DNA from 4 places in the Streptomyces sp. NPDC127197 genome. Region 3 is predicted to be linked to each of the others. Evidence: riboswitches for the same ligand, from Rfam matches in the RefSeq annotation. Region 3 holds a riboswitch; each other region holds the start of a gene.

Region 1 (5,432 bases), on a different contig from region 3:
AGCCGCGGTCGGGGCGTACGCCCATCTCGTTCATCTGGTAGACGATGCGGCGGTGGACGGGCTTGAGACCGTCACGGGCGTCCGGCAGGGCCCGGGAGTAGATGACCGAGTACGCGTACTCGAGGAAGGAGCCCTGCATTTCGTCCACGACGTCGATGTCGAGGATCCGCTCCTCGTACGAGTCGTCGGGCGGCGGGGTCTTCGTGCTGCGGCGGGCCATCGCTGCCGGCTCCTCCTGGTTTCTGGTCGCTCGCCTACGGGGGCGCTCAGGTCGCTGTCGCGCCCCTTCGGCTCACGCTTGCTGAAGCGTTCGACGGATCTGACGCGGTCCATTGTGGACCGCGCCACTGACAACGCGGACCCTGGACCCCGTCGTCGGCTGCCCGGCCCCGCGCTGCCCGCAGGCTACGCCTCGCGCCGGGTGACCCGCTTCTCGCTCTCGGCGTACGGGCTCCGGGAACTTCACACCTGGTCGGCGCGCTTGCATACAGTGGCAGGACGGCAAGAAATCGGCGGTTTCACCGACCGCACCGCGATCGAAGGGACGTACATGCCCATGGGTCACACGGCCACAGCCCAGGCAGGCTCCGGCGGCCTGACAGCGACCGAGCACCGCCTGGCCAATGGCCTGCGCGTGGTGCTCTCCGAGGACCACCTGACCCCGGTCGCGGCGGTGTGCCTCTGGTACGACGTCGGCTCGCGCCACGAGGTCAAGGGACGTACCGGTCTGGCTCACCTTTTCGAGCACCTGATGTTCCAGGGCTCCGCGCAGGTGAAGGGCAACGGGCACTTCGAGCTGGTGCAGGGCGCCGGCGGCTCGCTGAACGGCACCACCAGCTTCGAGCGCACCAACTACTTCGAGACCATGCCCACCCACCAGCTGGAGCTCGCCCTCTGGCTGGAGGCCGACCGGATGGGCTCGCTGCTCGCGGCCCTCGACGACGAGTCCATGGAGAACCAGCGGGACGTCGTCAAGAACGAGCGCCGTCAGCGCTACGACAACGTTCCCTACGGAACCGCTTTCGAGAAGCTGACCGCCCTCGCCTACCCGGAGGGCCACCCGTACCACCACACGCCCATCGGCTCGATGGCCGACCTGGACGCCGCGACCCTGGAGGACGCACGCGCGTTCTTCCGCACGTATTACGCGCCCAACAACGCGGTGCTGTCCGTCGTCGGTGACATCGACCCGGAGCAGACGCTCGCCTGGATCGAGAAGTACTTCGGCTCCATCCCCTCCCACGACGGCAAGCCCGCCCCGCGCGACGGCGCGCTGCCCGAGATCATCGGCGAGCAGCTGCGCGAGATCGTCGAGGAGGAGGTCCCGGCGCGCGCCCTGATGGCCGCCTACCGGCTCCCGCACGACGGCACGCGCGCGTGCGACGCGGCCGACCTGGCCCTCACCGTCCTCGGCGGCGGCGAGTCGTCCCGCCTCTACAACCGGCTCGTACGGCGTGACCGTACGGCCGTGGCGGCCGGGTTCGGCCTGCTGCGGCTGGCCGGAGCGCCCTCCCTGGGATGGCTGGACGTGAAGACCTCCGGTGACGTCGAGGTGCCGGTCATCGAGGCCGCCATCGACGAGGAGCTCGCCCGGTTCGCCGAGGAGGGCCCCACGGCCGAGGAAATGGAGCGCGCCCAGGCCCAGTTGGAGCGCGAGTGGCTGGACCGGCTCGGCACGGTCGCCGGCCGCGCCGACGAACTGTGCCGGTACGCCGTGCTGTTCGGCGACCCGCAGCTGGCCCTGACCGCCGTCCAGCGCGTGCTGGACGTCACGGCCGAAGAGGTCCAGGAGGTCGCCAAGGCCCGCCTGCGCCCCGACAACCGCGCGGTGCTCGTCTACGAGCCGACCGCCGCCGACGCCACCGAAGCCACCGACGACAACAACGAGGAGGCGGCCCAGTGACCGAGCTCGCCACGATGGAGTTCCACCCCCAGCCCCGGGCGGGCGAGGCCAGGCCGTGGGCCTTCCCGGCGCCCACGCGCGGGACGCTCGACAACGGCCTGACGGTCCTGCGCTGCCACCGCCCCGGCCAGCAGGTCGTCGCCGTCGAGGTGCTCCTGGGCGCGCCCCTGGAGGCCGAGCCGACCGGCCTCGACGGCGTCGCCACGATCATGGCGCGGGCCTTCTCCGAGGGCACCGACAAGCACTCCGCCGAGGAGTTCGCCGCCGAGCTGGAGCGCTGCGGCGCCACCCTCGACTCGCACGCCGACCACCCCGGCGTCCGCCTGAGCCTGGAGGTCCCCGCCTCCCGTCTGGCCAAGGCCCTCGGCCTGCTCGCCGACGCCCTCAGGGCGCCCGCATTCGCCGACAGCGAGGTCGAGCGGCTCGTGCGCAACCGCCTCGACGAGATCCCGCACGAGCTGGCCAATCCGTCCCGCCGTGCCGCCAAGGAGCTCTCCAAGGAGCTGTTCCCGGCGACCTCGCGCATGTCGCGCCCGCGCCAGGGCACCGAGGAGACGGTCGCCGCCATCGACTCCGCGGCCGTGCGCGCCTTCTACGAGAAGCACGTCCGGCCCGCCACGGCCAGCGCAGTCGTCGTCGGCGACCTCACCGGCGTCGACCTCGACGCGCTGCTCGGTGACACCCTGGGCGCCTGGACCGGTGCCCCGGCCCAGCCGCGCCCCGTGCCGCCGGTGACCGCCGACGACACCGGCCGGGTCGTCATCGTGGACCGCCCCGGCGCCGTGCAGACCCAGCTGCTGATCGGCCGCGTCGGCTCCGACCGGCACGACCGCGTGTGGCCTGCCCAGGTGCTCGGCACGTATTGCCTGGGCGGCACCCTCACCTCCCGCCTGGACCGTGTCCTGCGCGAGGAGAAGGGCTACACCTACGGAGTGCGCGCGTTCGGCCAGGTGCTGCGCTCGGCGCCCGACGGCAGCGGCGCCGCGATGCTCGCCATCAGCGGCTCCGTCGACACGCCGAACACCGGTCCCGCCCTGCAGGACCTCTGGACGGTGCTGCGCACACTCGCCGAGCAGGGTCTGACCGATCCCGAGCGGGACGTCGCCGTACAGAACCTCGTCGGGGTGGCGCCGCTCAAGTACGAGACCGCGGCGGCCGTCGCGAGCACGCTGGCCGACCAGGTCGAGCAGCACCTGCCCGACGACTACCAGGCGACGCTGTACCAGCAGCTCGCCGCGACGGGCACCGTCGAGGCCACCGCGGCGGTCGTCAACGCCTTCCCGGTGGACCGTCTCGTGACCGTCCTCGTCGGCGATGCGGCGCAGATCAAGGAGCCTGTCGCGGCCCTCGGCATCGGCGAAGTCACCGTCGTCACGGCCGAGTAGAAGGCCTGACAGCGGCACGCGCGCGTAGGGGCCCTGGTGACGAAAGAGTCACCAGGGCCCCTTTATGTCCCAATTGAGGGAGAGGCTGCCTGTCTGACCTGTGGCATGCGCTACAAAAGCCGTGTTCTGTTTGGGGATTGAAAGATGCCCCGTTTAGCGTCTTCCGGGCTGTCCGTCAGGCAGTGCGCCGCGCCCGCGGCACCGGACAGCCATCGCCGAGTCCCCGAACGGCGCGAGCCAGGGGAGCCGGGGACCCAACGATGCAGTCCCTGGGGTGAATCGGACGCCCGCGCGCAGCGAGGGGGTCCGTAGGAGACCTTCCTGCTCCGAACCCGTCAGCTAACCCGGTAGGCGAGAAGGAAGGAAAGGACCAGCCACTTCATGGCGTTCACCCGCGCCACCGGGAAGCATCGTCGTCCCAGCCGGATACAGCGCAGCACCGCCCGCGCCGCGGGCGTCGCCGCGCTCACCACCACCGGCGTCGTCGGCACCCTGGCCGCCCCCGCGCTCGCCGCCGAGCCGGCGCTCGAGCAGACCGGCCTGCTGCCGGTCGTCACCATCGGCGACTCGGTCGCCGACCAGATCGACGCTCAGGCGGCCGCCCAGCAGCAGGCCGCCGAGGAGGCCGCCGCCGAGAAGGCGGCCGAAGCGGCCGCCGAGAAGCGCGCGGAGGAGCGGGCCAAGGAGGCGCGCGAGGCCAAGGAGCGGGCCGCCCGTGAGGCCGAGCGCAAGCGACTCAACACCTATGTGCTGCCCATCACCGGCTCCTATGTCTCCACCGGCTACCAGTCCGGCGGCTCCCTGTGGTCCTCCGGCAGCCACACCGGTGTCGACTTCCACGCCACGAGCGGCACGCCCGTCCACGCGGTCGGCTCCGGCACCGTCGTCGAGGCCGGCTGGGGCGGGGCGTACGGCAATCAAGTCGTGATCAAGATGAACGACGGTACGTACACCCAGTACGGCCACCTGTCGTCCATCGCCGTCTCGGTCGGCCAGACGGTCACCCCGGGACAGCAGATCGCCCTCTCCGGCGCCACCGGCAACGTCACCGGAGCACACCTGCACTTCGAGGCCCGTACGACCGCCGAGTACGGCTCGGACATCGACCCCCTGGCCTACCTCCGCTCGCACGGTGTGAGCGTCTGACGACAGGCGGCTGCGCTGCCCGAAGCCCTGGCTCCCCGAGCCGGGGCTTTCGGCGTTTCAGGGGTCTGTTTGTCCAAAAAATATCCATGGATTCCGGCCCGCCATCGGAAATTCCGGCTCTTTGCAATAGAGTCACTGAACACACGTCAATCGTCGACGTTTCACGGGGATTAAGGCGGAGGTCGGTCATGCGTATTCCGGCGCACTCGGTGTGCACGGCGATCCGGGACGACATCGTCGCGGGTGTCTACGAGCGTGGCGGCCGGCTCACCGAGGAACTCCTCGCGCGCCGCTACGGCGTCTCGCGCGTCCCCGTCCGGGAGGCCCTGCGCACCCTGGAAGCGGAGGGTTTCGTGGTGACCCGGCGGCACGCGGGCGCGTGCGTCGCGGAGCCCACCGAGCAGGAGGCCTCCGACCTGCTGGAGATGCGCATGCTGCTGGAGCCGCTCGGCGCCGCCCGGGCCGCCCAGCGGCGCACCGAGGCCCATCTGAAGGTCCTGCGCGGTCTCGTCCGGCTGGGCCAGGAGCGGGCGAGGAGGGGCAACAGCGAGGATCTGCGCTCGCTGGGCGGCTGGTTCCACGAGACGCTCGCCCAGGCCTCCGGCAGCCCCGCGCTGATCGCGATGCTGACCCAGCTGCGGCACAAGATCGCCTGGATGTACGCCGTGGAGGCGCCGGCCAGCCCCGCGGAGTCCTGGACGGAGCACGGCGCGATCGTGGACGCCGTGGCGCGCGGCGACGGCGAGCGCGCGCGGGCCATCACGGCGCTGCACACCGAGCGCGCGACCGCCGCGCACCGGCTCCGGTTCGTCGGCGGCCAGGATCGCACCGACCGTGTGAGGACTTCGCAACACCCCGTAAACATGTCCAGCCTGCGGCATTAACATATGCGCCGTATACAAAGAGGAGATATTCGGTGGCGGTGTATTTCCGCTGCCCTTTTCTGGCGCGCCGGGAATTAACGTCCGCGCGTCACAGGTGTGCCCGCGTGAATTGCG
Region 2 (5,432 bases), on a different contig from region 3:
CCCTCGCCGATGACGTTCAGCCCGTCGAGGCCCTTGCCGAGGTCCTCCTCGGACTTCCGCTCGTGCTCCGGCGCCGCCTCCAGGCTGTCGCCCTCGGTCACCTTCGCACCCTTGGGCGGGGTGAAGTCGAAGGTCGACGCGGCCGGCCTGGCGAAGCTGACCTGCGTGAAGCCCGCGTCCACCACGGCGGCACCGCCGCTCGCCGGAGTCAGCGTGAACTTCAGCGGCAGCCCGGTCTCCGCGTCCACCGCCACGCTGATCGCGCCCACCGTGGAACCGGACTGCTTCGGCTTGATGAGCAGCTTGTACGCGTCGCGGCCGGCCACCTGCGCGGTGCCGTCGACGGTCACGGACGTCGTGTCGTCCACCGCCTTCAGGGCCTGATCGGTGAGGTCCTTGGGCGTGGCCGGCACCTCCTCCGACGCCTTGCCGTCCGCGGCCTCGGTGGCAGTGCCGTGGTAGACCTCGTTGGACGCGCTGTCGTAGCCCCACACGTCCTTGCCGTTGTGGATCAGGCTGTACTCGGCGGCGTTCTCCAGCAGCGACAGCTTCTGCTTGTCCGGGCCGTCGGCGGCGACGCGCAGCGTGTGCGTGCCGGACGCCAGCTCGGTCAGCTTGGCCGACGGGTCGGCCGCGGAGCCCTCACCGTCCGAGGGGGTTGCGCCGGACGTCAGCCCGCTCTCCAGGCCGCCCAGGTCGGGCAGTCCCAGATCGGTGCTGATCTTCACCGTGCCGGACAGCTGCTGTACGTCCGACTCGGCGATCTTCTCGATGAGTTGCTGTGCGCTGATCTCCGGCAGGTCGGGGCTGCCGGAGTCGGCGATCGCGGGAACGAGCCCGATGGTCCCCGCAGCCACCCCCAGGACCGCCGCCGGGACGACGTACCGCGCGGCCTTGCGCCGCCGCGCCGCGCGCAGCTCTTCGGCCTGCGCCGCGGTCGTGCTGTCGTCGGATTCGTACGGTGCCATGTGTGCCTTACCTCCGTCGTCGGCGGCGGCTGTCCGTCACTTCGCGTCCTCGCACTCGTCCACCCTGAGCCGCCATTCTCACCCGAATCGGTGAGGAGTGGTGTGTTCCGTGGTCTCCATCTGACCAAACCGGATGCGAAGAAGCGTCAGACCGCGGGCTCAACTCCGTGTACTGCTGCGGTATGACACAAGCGAGCGGCGCCTCCCCCGACCCGTAGGGGTCGTAGGGGAGGCGCCACCTCGATACCGGGTTCCGGCGATCCGCCGAACAGGCCCCGCGATTCCGGCATGATCCGCCGGTCGGGTCCTATCCCGCGCGGTGCACCACCGCGTCGCACAGTTCGATGAGCGCCGCCTTGGCATCGCACTCCCGCAGCGGCGCAAGCGCCGACCGCGCATCCTCCGCGTACCGCACGGTGTCCCGTCGCGCCTGCTCCAGCGCGGGGTGCGCGCGCAGCGCGGCCAGCGCCTGCGCATGCCGGGCGTCGTCCGTCAGGTCGGAGTCCAGCAGCTCGCACAGGGCGATGTCCTCGGCCAGCCCCAGCCGGGCCGCGCGCTCGCGCAGCCGCAGCACGGGCAGGGTCGCGATGCCCTCCCGCAGATCCGTCCCCGGCGTCTTCCCGGACTCGTGGGAGTCGGACGCGATGTCCAGCACGTCGTCGGCGAGCTGGAAGGCGACGCCCAGCCGTTCGCCGTACTGCGTCAGGACGTTCACGAGCGACTCGTCGGCGCCCGACATCATCGCGCCGAAGCGGCACGAGACCGCCACCAGCGACCCCGTCTTGCCGGCCAGTACGTCCAGGTAGTGCTCGACCGGGTCGCGCCCGTCCGACGGCCCCGCCGTCTCCAGGATCTGACCGGTGACCAGCCGTTCGAACGCCTCCGCCTGCACCCGCACCGCCTCCGGCCCGAGGTCGGCCAGGATGTGCGAGGCACGGGCGAAGAGGAAGTCGCCGGTGAGGACCGCGACCGAGTTGCCCCAGCGGGCGTTCGCGCTCGCTACCCCGCGCCGTACCTCCGCCTCGTCCATCACGTCGTCGTGGTACAGCGTCGCGAGGTGGGTCAGCTCCACGACCACGGCCGAGGGCACGACCCCGGGCGCGTAGGGGTCACCGAACTGCGCGGCGAGCATCACCAGCAGCGGGCGGAACCGCTTGCCTCCGGCCCGCACCAGGTGCTGCGCGGCCTCCGTGATGAACGGGACCTCACTCTTGGTTGCTTCGAGCAACCCTTCCTCGACAGCCGCCAATCCGGCCTGGACATCGGCTTCCAGAGCCTGGTCCCGCACGCTCAGCCCGAACGGCCCGACGACGGTCACGAGGGGTCTCCTGTCTGCTGGTGTCTACCGGCGGTTACGCGGTTTGTCGATACGTCGCTGCCTTCACTCAAGTCAGCGTATCCGGTCACGTTTCGATCACCGAGGGCGCCCGGGGTTACAGGCCGGGCTGTATCGGATCACGAGCGGTATGTTTTCGATCAGTTGATACGAGCAGTTATTTATCGACTTAAGTCGAATAGGTGAGCTTTGTCCCGTATCACCCTCGCCGCACCGTCTCACTCCGGCCATTCGGGTGACCTCGACACACACCCGTACACCCCCGCACCCTTCCCCTACGAGGCGACCCTGACCCCCAATGGGGTGATTTGCACAGAAGGTGGAGAGGTTCTCTTCCATCGCATTCGGGAGAAGCGCATCCCACGCACAGCCGATTGATAGGCACTTGAGCTCATTGCCCGATTTGCCACTCTTGCACCCGCGCGTGATGTGACTCACCTTCACCTGTCCACAGGTTTCACACAGTCAGCGACCATCCGGCTTTCCAGGCTGGCGAGTTGAGCCTTGGCACACGCAAAGGATCAAGCTGACAAAACACCCCAGATGAAGATCAAACAGCATGTTGCGTGAACCCGCTACTTGTTTCCGACATGTGCTCTCGCATACGTTCCGGGCCAGTCGGGCGGACGCCGAATCCTGCCGCCGCCCGATACCACCGATGACGAGACCACTCACGCACGGCAGGAGCGGGGGACCCAGGTAAGTCGCCGGGCCGGACGTCGTACGACGCACCGGAACGGCTTGGGGTGAAGTTGCGCTCGCAAGGGCGCGGCCGGGCACCTCCCAGCCCGAACCCGACAGCTCACCTCGCAGGCGAAGGAGAGGAACAAGCCCATGCCTGCAAACGGTCAGCTCTGCCGCACCCGTACCGCCCGCATAGCCCGCAAGCTCGCGGTCGCCGGCACCGGCGCGGCCGTGCTCGCCCTGCCGCTCATCGGTGCGAGCACCGCATCGGCCGCCACCCCCGCCGCGGTGACCGCGAAGACCGCCACCACGGCGTACTCCGACAACCTCGACGGCTGGATCCGCGAGTCGCTCGCCATCATGGCGCAGCACGGAATCCCGGGCTCCTACAACGGCATCTACCGCAACGTCATGCGCGAGTCGTCCGGCAACCCGGCCGCCATCAACAACTGGGACTCCAACGCGGCCAAGGGCACCCCGTCCAAGGGCCTGCTCCAGGTCATCGACCCGACCTTCGCCGCTTACCACGTGCCCGGCACGGCCTACGACCCGTTCGACCCGGTCGCCAACATCACCGCCGCCTGCAACTACGCGGCCGACCGCTACGGCTCGATCGACAACGTCTTCGGCGCCTACTGAGCCCTTCGCGCCTACTGAACCTTCGTACCCACCGAGGGCCTGCGCCCGCCGAGCCGCTGCGGGCGCCGGTCCTCGGTGAGGAGCTGTTCGAGGACGACGGCGATGCCGTCGTCCTCGTTCGAGAGGGTGATCTCGTCGGCCACCGCCTTCAGTTCGGGGTGCGCGTTGGCCATGGCGACGCCGTGGGCGGCCCAGTCGAACATCGGGATGTCGTTGGGCATGTCTCCGAAGGCGATGGTGTCCTCGGGGCGCAGCCCCAGATGCCGGGCCGCCAGCGCCAACCCCGTCGCCTTGGTGATGCCGGACGGCTGAAGCTCGACCGTCCCGGGCCCCGACATGGTGACCGTCGCGAGCGAACCCACCACCGAGCGGGCCACCGACGCCAACTCGTCGTCGGACAGGGCGGGATGGCGCAGCAGCACCTTGCTGATGGGCTCGCACCACAGGTCGGCACGCCGGCCGACCCGTACCGCCGGCAACGTCGGGTGCGGCATCCGATACCCCGGCTCGATGAGCGTCAGGCCGTCGACGCCGTCCTGGTCGACGGCCGCATACACCGTGCCGACCTCCGCCTCGATCTTGCCGAGCGCGGTCTCGGCCAGTTCCCGGTCCAGGGTGACCGACCACAGCAGACGGTCCACGCCGGCGTCGTACAGCTGCGCGCCCTGCCCGCACACCGCGAGTCCCCCGCCACCCAGGAACTTCAGCAGCGGCCGCACCCTGGGCGCCGGCCGTCCCGTCACCACCAGATGCCGGGCACCGGCCGCCGAGACCCGCGCGAGCGCGGTGAGCGACCGGTCGGAGACCGTGTCGTCGCCGCGCAGCAGCGTTCCGTCCAGGTCGGTGGCGATGAGGGCGTACGAGGTGCGCTCGGCATATGCGATGGGTGCGGCCATGATCAGAGAATACGGACACCGCGCCCACGCCGTTCATCCCCAACTCCCTTCCACGCCCCCACATTTCAGCGGTCCGGCCCCTCGCGCCGGCCGTCGGGCGGACGAAGGCGCGTTGCGGATGGCGGGTCACGGACAGCGTGACGAGGTCACGGGTATGCACGACTCCCCCATTCCGAACATTGCGGACCCTTTGCGTGCTTAAGTCACTGCCCAAGACGGCCGCCGCAGCCGTAACGTGTGCCGCGACCGCATGGACCGTACGTACGAAAGTGAGGCAGCACCCCGATGCCCCCCTTCGATGTCCCCGAGGGCGACCCCTTCGGTCCGCACAACCTTCCGTACGGCGTCTTCTCACCCGCCGGGTCCACCGAACGCACCGTCGGCGTCCGTCTCGGCGACCACGTCCTGGACGCCGGCGCGGCAGCACTGGCACTCGGCTCCCCGTATGCCACCCTGCTGGCCCGGCCCACCCTGAACACACTGCTCGCCGCCGGCCGCACCGCCTGGTCGGACGTCCGGCGCGCGCTGACCGCCTGGGTGACGGTGCCGTCCCACCGCGAAACCCTCGCGCCCCTGATGCACCCCCTCTCCTCGGTGACCCTGCACCTGCCCTTCGAGGTCGCGGACTACGTCGACTTCTACGCCTCCGAGAACCACGCCCGGAACGTCGGCCAGATCTTCCGCCCCGACGCGGCCGACTCACTCACCCCCAACTGGAAGCATCTGCCGATCGGTTACCACGGCCGCTCCGGCACGGTCGTCGTCTCCGGCACGGATGTCATCCGCCCCTCCGGCCAGCGCAAGGCCCCGACCGACCCCACGCCCGTCTTCGGGCCGTCCGCCCGCCTGGACATCGAGGCGGAAGTCGGCTTCGTCGTCGGCACCCCGTCCCCGCTGGGCCGACCCGTT
Region 3 (5,432 bases):
CTGCTCACCCACCCCGAACAGCGCACCCGCCTCCAGCAGGCCCTTGCCACCGGCGACCGCGGCCTGCTGGAAACCGGGGTCGAGGAACTTCTGCGCTACGACGGCCCGGTGGAGCTGGCCACCTGGCGGTTCGCCACCCAGCCGCTCACCATCGGCGGGCAGGACATCGCGCCCGGCGACCCCGTGCTCGTCGTACTCGCTGCCGCGGACCGGGATCCGCAGCGGTTCGCCGATCCGGACGCCCTCGACCTCGCCCGCCGTGACAACCAGCACCTCGGCTACGGGCACGGCATCCACTACTGCCTCGGCGCCCCGCTCGCCCGCCTGGAGGGGCAGACCGCGCTCGCGACCCTCCTCACCCGCCTCCCGGACCTCCGACTGGCCGTGGACCCCGGCGAGTTGCGCTGGCGCGGCGGCCTCATCATGCGCGGACTGCGCACGCTGCCCGTGGAGTTCACGCCCATTTCGTAATGGCAGCTCCCCGGATTCGGCCGGAATCCTCCACTCCGGCACCGAAAACGTGACACGACCTCAACTCTGTGATCTTCACGTGATCTGCGCGGCATTAACTTGTGACAAGTGATCGACTGCCGATACGTTCACCCAGCAGCGCGACGTCGAACACCAGTCGCCGCGCCGGTCACTGCTGTCTCGTGAAAGGTCCCCGCATGCTCTCCGGGAACGGTCGTCACCGTCGCCCCCGCCAGGCTCCGGCCCTCGTGGTCGCGGCCGGCGTGACCGGGTCCGCCATCGCCATCCCACTCCTCGGCGCCACCGGCGCGAGCGCGGCCAGCGGCACGACGTGGGACCGGGTGGCGGAGTGTGAGAGCGGCGGCTCCTGGAGCGCCAACTCGGGCGACGGGTACTACGGCGGGCTGCAACTGTCCCAGGAGGACTGGGAGCGGTACGGCGGCCTCGCGTACGCGGCCCGCGCCGACCAGGCCAGCCGTTCGCAGCAGATTGCCGTCGCCGAGCGGATTCTCGCGGACCAGGGTGTGGGCGCATGGGGCACCTGCGGGCTCACCGCCGGTCTCAACGCCGACAAGGGTTCGGCCGACGTGGACACGGGCGTGGCCGGTGACACCTCGTCGGACACTTCCGAGAGCCTGCGCAACTCGCTCGGCTTGTCCAACTCGTCTGGTTCCTCCAGCTCGTCCGATTCGTCTGATTCGGCAGAGTCTTCGCCTGAATCCACCGCGTCATCCCCGTCGTCTGACTCGTCATCGAATGCGACGGATGGTTCCGCGAGCCCGACGCCCACCGACTCCACCCCGGACAACTCTCAGGAATCCGATAGCTCACCCACAGCGGCCCCGAAGGCCACCGAATCGGACAACTCGGGGCAGACTGAAGGTGATTCCGGTCTGGTCGACACCGGTACGGGCAAGCATCGCGGCGACAGCGCCGACGAGGATGCCACCGGCGCTCGTACGACCGAGTCCTCGGGCCGCCACGCCTCGCGCGACAGCGCCTCCGCGCGCGATGCCGCCGACGGGTCGTACACCGTGCGCGAGGGGGACAGCCTCTGGGGCATCGCCGACTCCCTTGGCGTCCAAGGGGGATGGTCCGTGCTCTATGCGGACAACAAGGAGATCGTCGGCGCCGACCCCAACCACATCATCCCCGGTCAGACGCTGGATGTCGGGGTCGAACCGGGCGAAAAGTAGCGGGAGTTCACGTCATGCTTCGCGCCTAATGTCCGGTTTGGTGAAAGTGTGGGATGAGTCTCAGAGGCCCTGATCCTCTTTGAAATTCCGCCAATCGCGTGTCTACGGTCATGACCGCTCGCCAACGCGAGCCCCGGCTGCCGCAACGCCGAATCCTGCCAGCGGCCGTTCGGGAACAGTCGTCGCGTCAAGCGCCGTAGGCAGGAGCGGGGGACCCAAGGTAAGCGCCGCACCGGACAGTTGAGCCGGTACGGCTTGGGGTGAAGTCACGCCTCCCCACAGGGGCGTGGCCGGGCAACTCAACCGGCCCGAACCCGACAGCTCACCTCGCAGGCGTCGGTGAGGGGATCTCTCCATGCTGTTTTCCGGCAAGGGCAAGCACCGTCGTCCGTCCAAGGCCGCTCGCGCCATAGCCGTCGTCGGCGTCACCGGCGCCGCCGCCGTCGCCGCCCCGCTGATGGCGGCCGGCAGTGCCTCCGCCGCCACCGCCTCCGAGTGGGACGCCGTCGCCCAGTGCGAGTCGGGCGGCAATTGGTCCATCAACACCGGCAACGGCTACTACGGCGGTCTGCAGTTCTCCGCCTCCACCTGGGCCGCGTACGGCGGCACGCAGTACGCCGCCACGGCCGACCAGGCCACCAAGGCGCAGCAGATTCAGATCGCCGAGAAGGTGCTCGCGGGTCAGGGCAAGGGTGCCTGGCCGCACTGCGGCACGGGCCTGTCGAACGCCACGTACACCGGCGGTGGCGCGAGTGACTCCTCCCCGGAGGGCTCCTCGCAGAGCAGCACCGAGACCACCACCCGCTCGACCGAGCAGCAGCCGGCCTCCCGTTCGCAGGAGCGCCCGGCGCAGAAGACCGTCACCACCCCGACCGGTGAGAAGGTCGAGAAGGGCGACGGCGAGTACAAGGTCGTCACCGGCGACACCCTCAGCACCATCGCCGCGGAGCACGACGTCAAGGGCGGCTGGGAGAAGCTGTTCCAGCTGAACAAGGACATCGTCGAGGACGCCGACCTCATCTACCCGGGTCAGCAGCTGCACCTGAAGTGATCCGGATCCACCCGGGTCGGCAGCTTCGCCTGACCTGAAGTGATCCGGGCTTCGCAGACCCCCGTGAGGGTCCCCCGTCCCCACGGGCCCCGCCCCGGTGCGTGTTCCCCCGTACGCGCCGGGGCGGGTCTTTTGTGTCACCGCTCGCGCCTCGTTCTTCGCTCGGGGCCCTCGTTCTTCGCTCGGGCCCTCATTCTTGAGGAACCGTCTTTGTTCCGTTCGGAAACAATTTACGATCGGTTTCGTCCACGGGGTGGGCGACCGGCTGGCCGATCCCACGGAGCCGGTTAGGCTCATCTCGCAGAGCCGCTGCGGTCCTGCTAAACCGCGTCACATCCACGAAGGAGATGCTCGTGCCGTCCATCGACGTCGTCGTAGCCCGGGAAATCCTGGACTCCCGAGGCAACCCCACGGTCGAGGTCGAGGTCGGCCTCGACGACGGCAGCACGGGTCGTGCCGCCGTCCCGTCCGGCGCCTCCACGGGCGCCTTCGAGGCCATCGAGCTCCGCGACGGCGACCCCAACCGCTACCAGGGCAAGGGCGTCGAGAAGGCCGTCCTGGCCGTCATCGAGCAGATCGGCCCTGAGCTGGTCGGCTACGACGCCACCGAGCAGCGCCTGATCGACCAGGCGATGTTCGACCTCGACGCCACCGACAACAAGGGCTCCCTCGGCGCCAACGCCATCCTCGGCGTCTCGCTCGCCGTTGCGCACGCCGCCTCCGAGGCCAGCGACCTGCCGCTCTTCCGCTACCTGGGCGGCCCGAACGCGCACCTGCTGCCGGTGCCGATGATGAACATCCTGAACGGCGGCTCGCACGCCGACTCCAACGTGGACATCCAGGAGTTCATGATCGCCCCGATCGGCGCGGAGTCCTTCTCCGAGGCCCTGCGCTGGGGCACCGAGGTCTACCACACCCTCAAGAAGGTCTTGAAGAGCAAGGGCCTGGCCACCGGCCTCGGCGACGAGGGCGGCTTCGCCCCGAACCTCGGCTCCAACCGCGAGGCCCTCGACCTCATCCTCGAGGCGATCAAGGAGGCCGGCTACACCCCCGGCGAGCAGATCGCCCTCGCGCTCGACGTCGCCGCGTCCGAGTTCTACAAGGACGGCTCCTACCTCTTCGAGGGCAAGGCGCGCTCGGCCGCCGAGATGACCGAGTACTACGCCGAGCTGGTCGACGCCTACCCGCTGGTCTCCATCGAGGACCCGCTGTTCGAGGACGACTGGGAGGGCTGGAAGACCATCACCGCCAAGCTCGGTGACAAGGTCCAGCTCGTCGGCGACGACCTGTTCGTCACCAACCCCGAGCGCCTGGCCAAGGGCATCGAGGAGGGCGCCGCCAACGCCCTGCTGGTCAAGGTCAACCAGATCGGCTCGCTGACCGAGACCCTGGACGCCGTCGAGCTCGCCCAGCGCAACGGCTTCAAGTGCATGATGTCCCACCGCTCCGGCGAGACCGAGGACGTCACCATCGCCGACCTGGCCGTCGCCACCAACTGCGGCCAGATCAAGACCGGCGCCCCGGCCCGCTCCGAGCGCGTCGCCAAGTACAACCAGCTGCTGCGCATCGAGGAGATCCTCGACGACGCCGCGGTGTACGCCGGCCGCTCGGCGTTCCCCCGCTTCAAGGGCTGAGCAGGGCCCTGTAGGAAGCGTCGTACGTACGTCCCCGTACTCGGTCCCGTACCGTGTGCGGGGACGTACGCGCGTGTGTGACGGGAGTGGGAGATGGCCGCCAGGGACCGGGACCGTTTCTCCACCACGACCAGGATCCGGCTGCTCGGCGAGCAGACGGCCGCCCGCGTCTACCGCTCCCAGACCCGCCGCCAGGCCCGCCGCTCCCGGCTGACCGGCCGCGCAGCGCTGCTCGCGCTCGTCGTCTGCTCGCTGGTGGTCGCCCTCGCCTATCCGATAAGGCAGTACGTCGCCCAGCGCGCCGACATTGCCGACCTCCAGCGGCAGCAGGAACAGGCCCGGCAGCGGGTCGAGGAACTGCGCGACCTCAAGGCACGCTGGCAGGACGACGCGTACGCGGAGCAGCAGATCCGGGAGCGACTGCACTATGTGATGCCGGGGGAGACCGGTTACGTCGTGATCGACCCGGACGCGGCCGAGCAGTCGCACGCCGACTCCGGGGCGGCCGACCGCCCCTGGTACGCGAACGTCTGGGACGGCGTCGACAAGTCCGACGCCTCCGACCAGTGACCACAAGAGAAAGAACGTCATGGAAACCCCCCCGCCGCCCACCCCGCGCACCGAGCCCACCGACGCGGACGTCGAGGCCTTCAAGCAGCAGCTCGGCCGGCCGCCGCGCGGGCTGCGCGCCATCGCGCACCGGTGCCCGTGCGGGCAGCCGGACGTCGTGGAGACGGCCCCGCGGCTGCCCGACGGCACGCCCTTCCCGACGCTGTACTACCTGACCTGCCCCAAGGCGTCCTCGGCGATCGGCACCCTGGAGGCGAACGGCGTGATGAAGGAGATGACGGCCCGCCTGGAGACCGACCCCGAGCTCGCCGCCGCCTACCGCGCCGCGCACGAGGACTACATCCGGCGCCGGGACGAGATCGAGGAGCTGAAGGGCTTCCCGAGCGCCGGCGGCATGCCGGACCGGGTGAAGTGCCTGCACGTCCTGGTCGCCCACTCGCTGGCCGCCGGACCCGGCGTGAACCCCCTCGGCGACGAGGCCCTCGCCATGCTGCCGGAGTGGTGGCGCAA
Region 4 (5,432 bases), on a different contig from region 3:
CAGCTCGGCCTGCCGCGACTGCAGCGAGGTCAGCTCGACGCGTGCGGCGCCGCGCAACTGCTCGATCTCGCGCAGCTGTCTGCGTACCCGTGTCACGGCCGCGGACTGCCGGTCGCCCGCGCGTTCGGCGAACGTGGCGCCGTCGAGGTACCGGTCGGGGTCCTCGGAGAGCGCGAGTTGCAGCGCAGGGTCGAGACCACCGCTCCGGTACTGCGCCGCGGCGAACGAACCGAGCGCATCCCGCGACGAGTTGAGCTGCTCCTCCTTGCGGGCGGCCTCGTCCTGCAGCGACTGAAGCCGTTCCTCCGCCGTCTTGGCCTTCTCCTTCGCCCCGTTGTACTTCTCGGTGGCGACCTCGGCCTCCTGATACAGCTTGTCCACCTTGGCCTTGACCTGCCCCGGCGTCAGCTGCGGCTCGGCGTGCCCGATGCCGTCGACGCCGGTCGCGCTCGCCGCTCCCGCGATAGCGATCGTCGCCGCCGTACGGGCCCTGGTGCCGCCCGCCGAGCGTTGTCGGGGCTTGCGGTGCGCTGCCACTGGACTGCACGTCCTTTCGTACGACTCGGACGACCTGGACGCCCCGGACGACCGCTGGTCCGTACGGCCACCGGCGGACCGTGGGCCGCTCCGATGCGGTCTCCGCGTCCGGCGGCAGCCCGTGCAGGGGGAGCGGGGCCACCGCCGGACCTTCTCGGCGGAGGTGTCCGGCTGCCGCCCCTGGCCCGGACGGCGGTGGGGAGCCGGTCACCTGGTGCAGGACGCTAGACCTGGGTGTGTCGGACCGGTAACGCGTTGTGCGGAACTGACAGGAGGGGACCGCGGGGTGACCGTATGCGACCGTGATCCCGGTCCGTGGCCGTCGCCTTCACGCAGCGCGATGACCGATGTGCGGTTTACGGGGTATACGTGCATGCAGAGGTGCTATGGCGCGCATATATGCATCCGCGTCCCGCGCCCCAGACCGCCGGGCGCCGGGTCGGCGGGCCGGTGCCGGGCGGGGTCCGGGCCCTGATTAGGCTCCGGCTCCATGGACGTACTCATCAACCTCTTCGTCGGCCTGCACATCATCGGCATCGCCGCCCTGCTCGGCGGTTTCTTCACCCAGATGAAGGCGATGGGCGAGGGCACCGCCCGATTCGGCCCGGGGATGCTGCACGGTGCGCTGACCATGCTGGTCACCGGTGTGATCCTGGTCGGTCTCAACCAGGCCGACGACCAGTCCGTCAACAACATCAAGATCGGTGTGAAGCTGGCCCTGCTGATCGTGATCCTCGGTCTCGTCTATGTGAAGCGGGACGAGGAGAAGGTGGACAAGGGCCTGTTCGGCCTGGTGGGCCTGCTGACCACAGCGAACGTCTTCATCGCGGTGCTCTGGACCTGAGCCCCGGCCGAGGCCCGCGGCTCACGGTCTGGGGTGCCCGGGCGCCGCGGGGCGTACGGCCTCCCGGGCGGCCGCGACCGCCCCGACCGCGACCGCGAGCCACGCCGCCACCGCGATCCACAGCAGCACCTCCCCGGGCCACTCGAGCCATGAGACGTCGACGGCGGCGGCGACGGCCAGCGTCGCCGCCGCCGTCATACCCATCGGGAAAACCGTGGACCAGCGGCACACGTCGTAGCGCAGACGCGGCCGGACCACCTCGGCGACGAGCAGTACGGCGTACCAGCCCAGGTCGAGGACGAGCAAGGCGACGGTCACGGTCCGCAGGACGCCGCTGTTGTCGTCGTTCCAGAGGTACAGGCCCGGTCCGTCGGCGGCGATGAGTTTCGCCCCGGCGAGCGCCGAGATCGCCGCCGCGCCGCCCGCGACCCACTGGTCCCCCGGCCCCTCGATCACCTGCCGCAGATCGAAGCGGGCCAGTGCGAGGCCGTACAGCACCAGGCCCAGCCAGAACAGTACGAGCGCCGCGTGTGCGAGCCACGCCGCCGACTCGGCCTTCGCGAGGGTCGCGCCGAGCACGGCGAGCCCCTGCGTGGCCACGGTCCCGAGGAACACCGCCCCCGGCATACGCCGCCGCTGCCAGTGCCGCACGACGGGCACCAGCAGCACCGGCCACAGCAGCGTGGCCAGCGCCAGCAGCGCCGCGGCCAGGAGCTGCCAGTCCAGCGCGGACAGGCGGGTCCCCAGCACGGTGGTCGCGGCGACGGCGGTGAGCGCCGCCGGCGTTCCCGCCTCCCTCACCCAGCGCTCCCGCTGCCGCAGCAGCCGCGTGAGGAAGTCCGCCGCCAGGGCCAGCCATGCCGCGCAGGCCATCACGAGGAGGATTCGGGACAGGACCTCGTAGCCCGTCAGGTGCAGGCCGACCGAGACGATGCCGGTCGCCATGACGGCGGCCCCGGCCGCCGGCGGATGCTGCGCCCACCAGGCGCGGAGGGGGGAGGAGCCGGGCATGCGCCGATGCTAAGGAGCCCCGCGCGTCGCGCGAGCGGGCCACGCGCGCCGACACTCGAAAACCACGCGGGCGCGCGGCAACGGGCTCACACCGAGCGTGCGCCGTTTCGGGGGCGCGCGAGCCTGCAGGCGCCTCTCGTACGCGCCTGCCCAACAGCACCCCACGCGCGCGTGCCTGCGGAAAACGCCCCCACGCGCGTGCCCACGGAAGCCTCCCCGGGCGTGCCATCCGGCCCGCCCCTTGCCTCCGCCTGTCAGGCCGGTCGTACCACGCTGTGGATGGACGACTCCCCGTCGTAGTAGATCGACTCCTCGCGCACGTACGTGCCGGGCTTCGGGGCGTGGATCATCATGCCGTTGCCGATGTAGATGCCGACGTGGGTGACGTCGTCGTAGAAGAAGACCAGGTCGCCGGGCTGGGCGGCCGCGAGGGAGACCGTGGTGCCCGCGTTCACCTGGTCGTAGGTGGTGCGCGGGAGGGAGACGCCGGCGGCCTTCCACGCGCCCTGGGTGAGGCCGGAGCAGTCGTAGGAGTCCGGGCCGGTCGCGCCCCAGACGTACGGCTTGCCGATCTGCGCGCGGGAGAAGGCGAGCGCCTTCTCGGCCTTGGTGGCGTACGAGGAGTCGGGGGCCGAGGTGTCGGAGCCCGTCTCGGTCCCTGTGCCCGTATCCGTGGAGGAGCCGCTTCCGGTCTCCTCCTGCTGCGCGGCGGCCTCCTGGCGCTGCCGCTCCTCCTCCGCCTGCTGCCGGGCGAGCTCCGCGGCCTTGCGCTCGGCCTCCTCCTGCTTCTTCTTCTCGATCGCCGCCAGCCGCGCCTTCTCCTCGGCGGTCAGCTGCGACAGCAGTTCGCGCGCGTCGGCGAGCTTCTTCTGGACGGTGGCCTTGGCCGTCTTCAGATCGCTCTGCGACTCCGTGAGCGTCTCGAGGCTCTCGGTGGCCTCCTGGCGCTTCTCCATCGTCGCGGACTGCTGGGTGAAGTAGTCGTCGACCGCGCCCTTCTGACGGCTGGTCAGCCTGCCCATCAGCTGGGTCTGGTCGAAGTAGTCCTGCGGCGAGTCCGCGAGCAGGAAGGTCGCGGTGTCGGGGGCGGAGGCGCCGGTCCGGTACTGAGCCGCTGCGTACGAGCCCAGCTCCTCGCGCGCCTCGTTGAGCTTCTGGGTGCGCTGGGCGACGTCGTCGAGGAGGGTGTCGACCTGCTTGCGCTGTTTCGCGGTCTTCTCTTTGGCTGCGTTGTACTTCTCGGTCGCCGACTCCGCCTGGCGGTAGAGATCGTCGACCTTCTTCTCGACTTCTTCGAGGCTCGGCTTGTCGTCGGCCGAGGGGGTGGCATTGGCCGTCTGGGAGAGCAGGGCCACAGACGTGAGGGCAGCCGTGGCAAGCGCGGGGGTCCGTATGCCTGCGACGCGCGCGCCCGTGGGACGCGACTTACGGTGCGACGCCAAGGGAGGCGACTCCTTCCATGGGCCGCCTACCGGGTTAGCTGTCGGGTTCGGGCGGGTGGTTCGGAAGGGTTGCCCTACGGTCCCCTCCCGGGAAGGGAGTCGGACCGATTCACCCCAGAGTCGGTTGGGTCCCCGGCTCCGGCAGCCACGGGGGCGCACCGGACTCGGCGGAGGCCGTGCGGCCCGGCGACGTTCGCCGGTGGGGGTCGTACGGCCTGCCCGGCACGGTAGCCAACTCGTGTGGTGCGTGTGAAGGTTGGTGGGTGATATGCCCGATACATTTTCGTGACTTTCAGTCAGTGGTCGCGGGTGGTATTGGGGTGGGCTCGGAGAGTGAGCCGACGTCGAGGTGGGTAGGGACGAAAGATCGCCGGCCGCTGCATCCGATGTGATTCCGGCCGCACTACCAAGATCGACGGTATTCCGGCCGGGGATGTTCTCGGGGCGGCCGCGGGTTGTCAGTGGGGCGCCCTAGACTCGGAGAGCGATGAGCAGCCTCTTTGACGACAGCTTCCTGGCGGACCTCCAGGCCCCGCGGGCCCACGAGGAGCACCCGCCGCCGCCCGAGGACGATCACGTTCCGGAGCCGATCCCGGACGATCTGTTCGGCGGGAAGTTCGACGTGCCCCCGGACCGGGACATGTACTACCGCGACGGCGCCCCGCGTCCGGCCATGGACGCGGCAGCGCTCCTGGAGGGGCTGAATGACAACCAGCGCGCCGCCGTCGTCCACTCCGGCTCCCCCCTGCTCATCGTGGCCGGCGCCGGCTCCGGCAAGACCCGCGTGCTCACCCACCGCATCGCCCACCTCCTCGCCGAGCGGGGCGTGCACCCGGGCCAGATCCTCGCGATCACCTTCACCAACAAGGCCGCCGGCGAGATGAAGGAGCGCGTCGAGCAGCTCGTCGGCCCGCGCGCGAACGCGATGTGGGTCATGACCTTCCACAGCGCGTGCGTGCGCATCCTGCGCCGGGAGAGCAAGAAGCTCGGCTTCACGTCGTCGTTCTCGATCTACGACGCCGCCGACAGCAAACGCCTCATGGCCCTGGTCTGCCGCGACCTGGACCTCGACCCCAAGCGCTACCCGCCCAAGTCCTTCAGCGCCAAGATCAGCAACCTCAAGAACGAGCTGATCGACGAGGAGGACTTCGCCGCCCAGGCCACCGACGGCTTCGAGAAGACCCTCGCCCAGGCCTACGCTCTGTACCAGTCGCGGCTGCGCGAGGCGAACGCCCTCGACTTCGACGACCTGATCATGACGACGGTCAATCTGCTCCGCGCCTTCCCGGACGTCGCCGAGCACTACCGCCGCCGCTTCCGCCATGTACTCGTCGACGAGTACCAGGACACCAACCACGCCCAGTACGCCCTCGTACGCGAACTCGTCGGCACCGGCGAGCACGACGAGGACGTACCACCCGGCGAGGGCAACCTGCCGCCCGCCGAGCTGTGCGTGGTGGGTGACGCCGACCAGTCGATCTACGCCTTCCGCGGGGCGACCATCCGCAACATCCTTCAGTTCGAGGAGGACTACCCGGACGCGACGACCATCCTGCTGGAGCAGAACTACCGCTCCACCCAGACGATCCTCTCCGCCG

What was found. Region 3 has a riboswitch for cyclic di-AMP ahead of ACFVJQ_RS19630 (transglycosylase family protein). Riboswitches for the same ligand answer to the same signal wherever they lie in the genome.
Region 1: it holds a riboswitch for cyclic di-AMP, as region 3 does, so the genes downstream of both, ACFVJQ_RS36620 (M23 family metallopeptidase) here and ACFVJQ_RS19630 (transglycosylase family protein) in region 3, are expected to answer to the same signal.
Region 2: it holds a riboswitch for cyclic di-AMP, as region 3 does, so the genes downstream of both, ACFVJQ_RS00200 (transglycosylase SLT domain-containing protein) here and ACFVJQ_RS19630 (transglycosylase family protein) in region 3, are expected to answer to the same signal.
Region 4: it holds a riboswitch for cyclic di-AMP, as region 3 does, so the genes downstream of both, ACFVJQ_RS04690 (NlpC/P60 family protein) here and ACFVJQ_RS19630 (transglycosylase family protein) in region 3, are expected to answer to the same signal.

What each region holds. Positions count from the first base shown of each region.
Region 1 covers NZ_JBHXVG010000037.1:22,010-27,441, reverse strand. The annotation lists gene ACFVJQ_RS36635 (DNA topoisomerase (ATP-hydrolyzing) subunit A) at 1-220, opposite strand, end outside; gene ACFVJQ_RS36630 (M16 family metallopeptidase) at 551-1,903, shown strand; gene ACFVJQ_RS36625 (M16 family metallopeptidase) at 1,900-3,288, shown strand; cyclic di-AMP (ydaO/yuaA leader) riboswitch at 3,492-3,656, shown strand; gene ACFVJQ_RS36620 (M23 family metallopeptidase) at 3,670-4,434, shown strand; gene ACFVJQ_RS36615 (GntR family transcriptional regulator) at 4,623-5,318, shown strand.
Region 2 covers NZ_JBHXVG010000001.1:38,906-44,337, reverse strand. The annotation lists gene ACFVJQ_RS00210 (outer membrane lipoprotein carrier protein LolA) at 1-968, opposite strand, end outside; gene ACFVJQ_RS00205 (polyprenyl synthetase family protein) at 1,276-2,286, opposite strand; cyclic di-AMP (ydaO/yuaA leader) riboswitch at 2,954-3,133, shown strand; gene ACFVJQ_RS00200 (transglycosylase SLT domain-containing protein) at 3,139-3,627, shown strand; gene ACFVJQ_RS00195 (HAD family hydrolase) at 3,639-4,523, opposite strand; gene fahA (fumarylacetoacetase) at 4,809-5,432, shown strand, end outside.
Region 3 covers NZ_JBHXVG010000011.1:169,065-174,496, forward strand. The annotation lists gene ACFVJQ_RS19620 (cytochrome P450) at 1-471, shown strand, start outside; gene ACFVJQ_RS19625 (transglycosylase family protein) at 669-1,667, shown strand; cyclic di-AMP (ydaO/yuaA leader) riboswitch at 1,850-2,018, shown strand; gene ACFVJQ_RS19630 (transglycosylase family protein) at 2,023-2,718, shown strand; gene eno (phosphopyruvate hydratase) at 3,072-4,352, shown strand; gene ACFVJQ_RS19640 (septum formation initiator family protein) at 4,446-4,922, shown strand; gene ACFVJQ_RS19645 (DUF501 domain-containing protein) at 4,942-5,432, shown strand, end outside.
Region 4 covers NZ_JBHXVG010000002.1:444,634-450,065, reverse strand. The annotation lists gene ACFVJQ_RS04705 (NlpC/P60 family protein) at 1-537, opposite strand, end outside; gene ACFVJQ_RS04700 (hypothetical protein) at 1,028-1,381, shown strand; gene ACFVJQ_RS04695 (tellurite resistance/C4-dicarboxylate transporter family protein) at 1,403-2,392, opposite strand; gene ACFVJQ_RS04690 (NlpC/P60 family protein) at 2,647-3,834, opposite strand; cyclic di-AMP (ydaO/yuaA leader) riboswitch at 3,842-4,014, opposite strand; gene pcrA (DNA helicase PcrA) at 4,322-5,432, shown strand, end outside.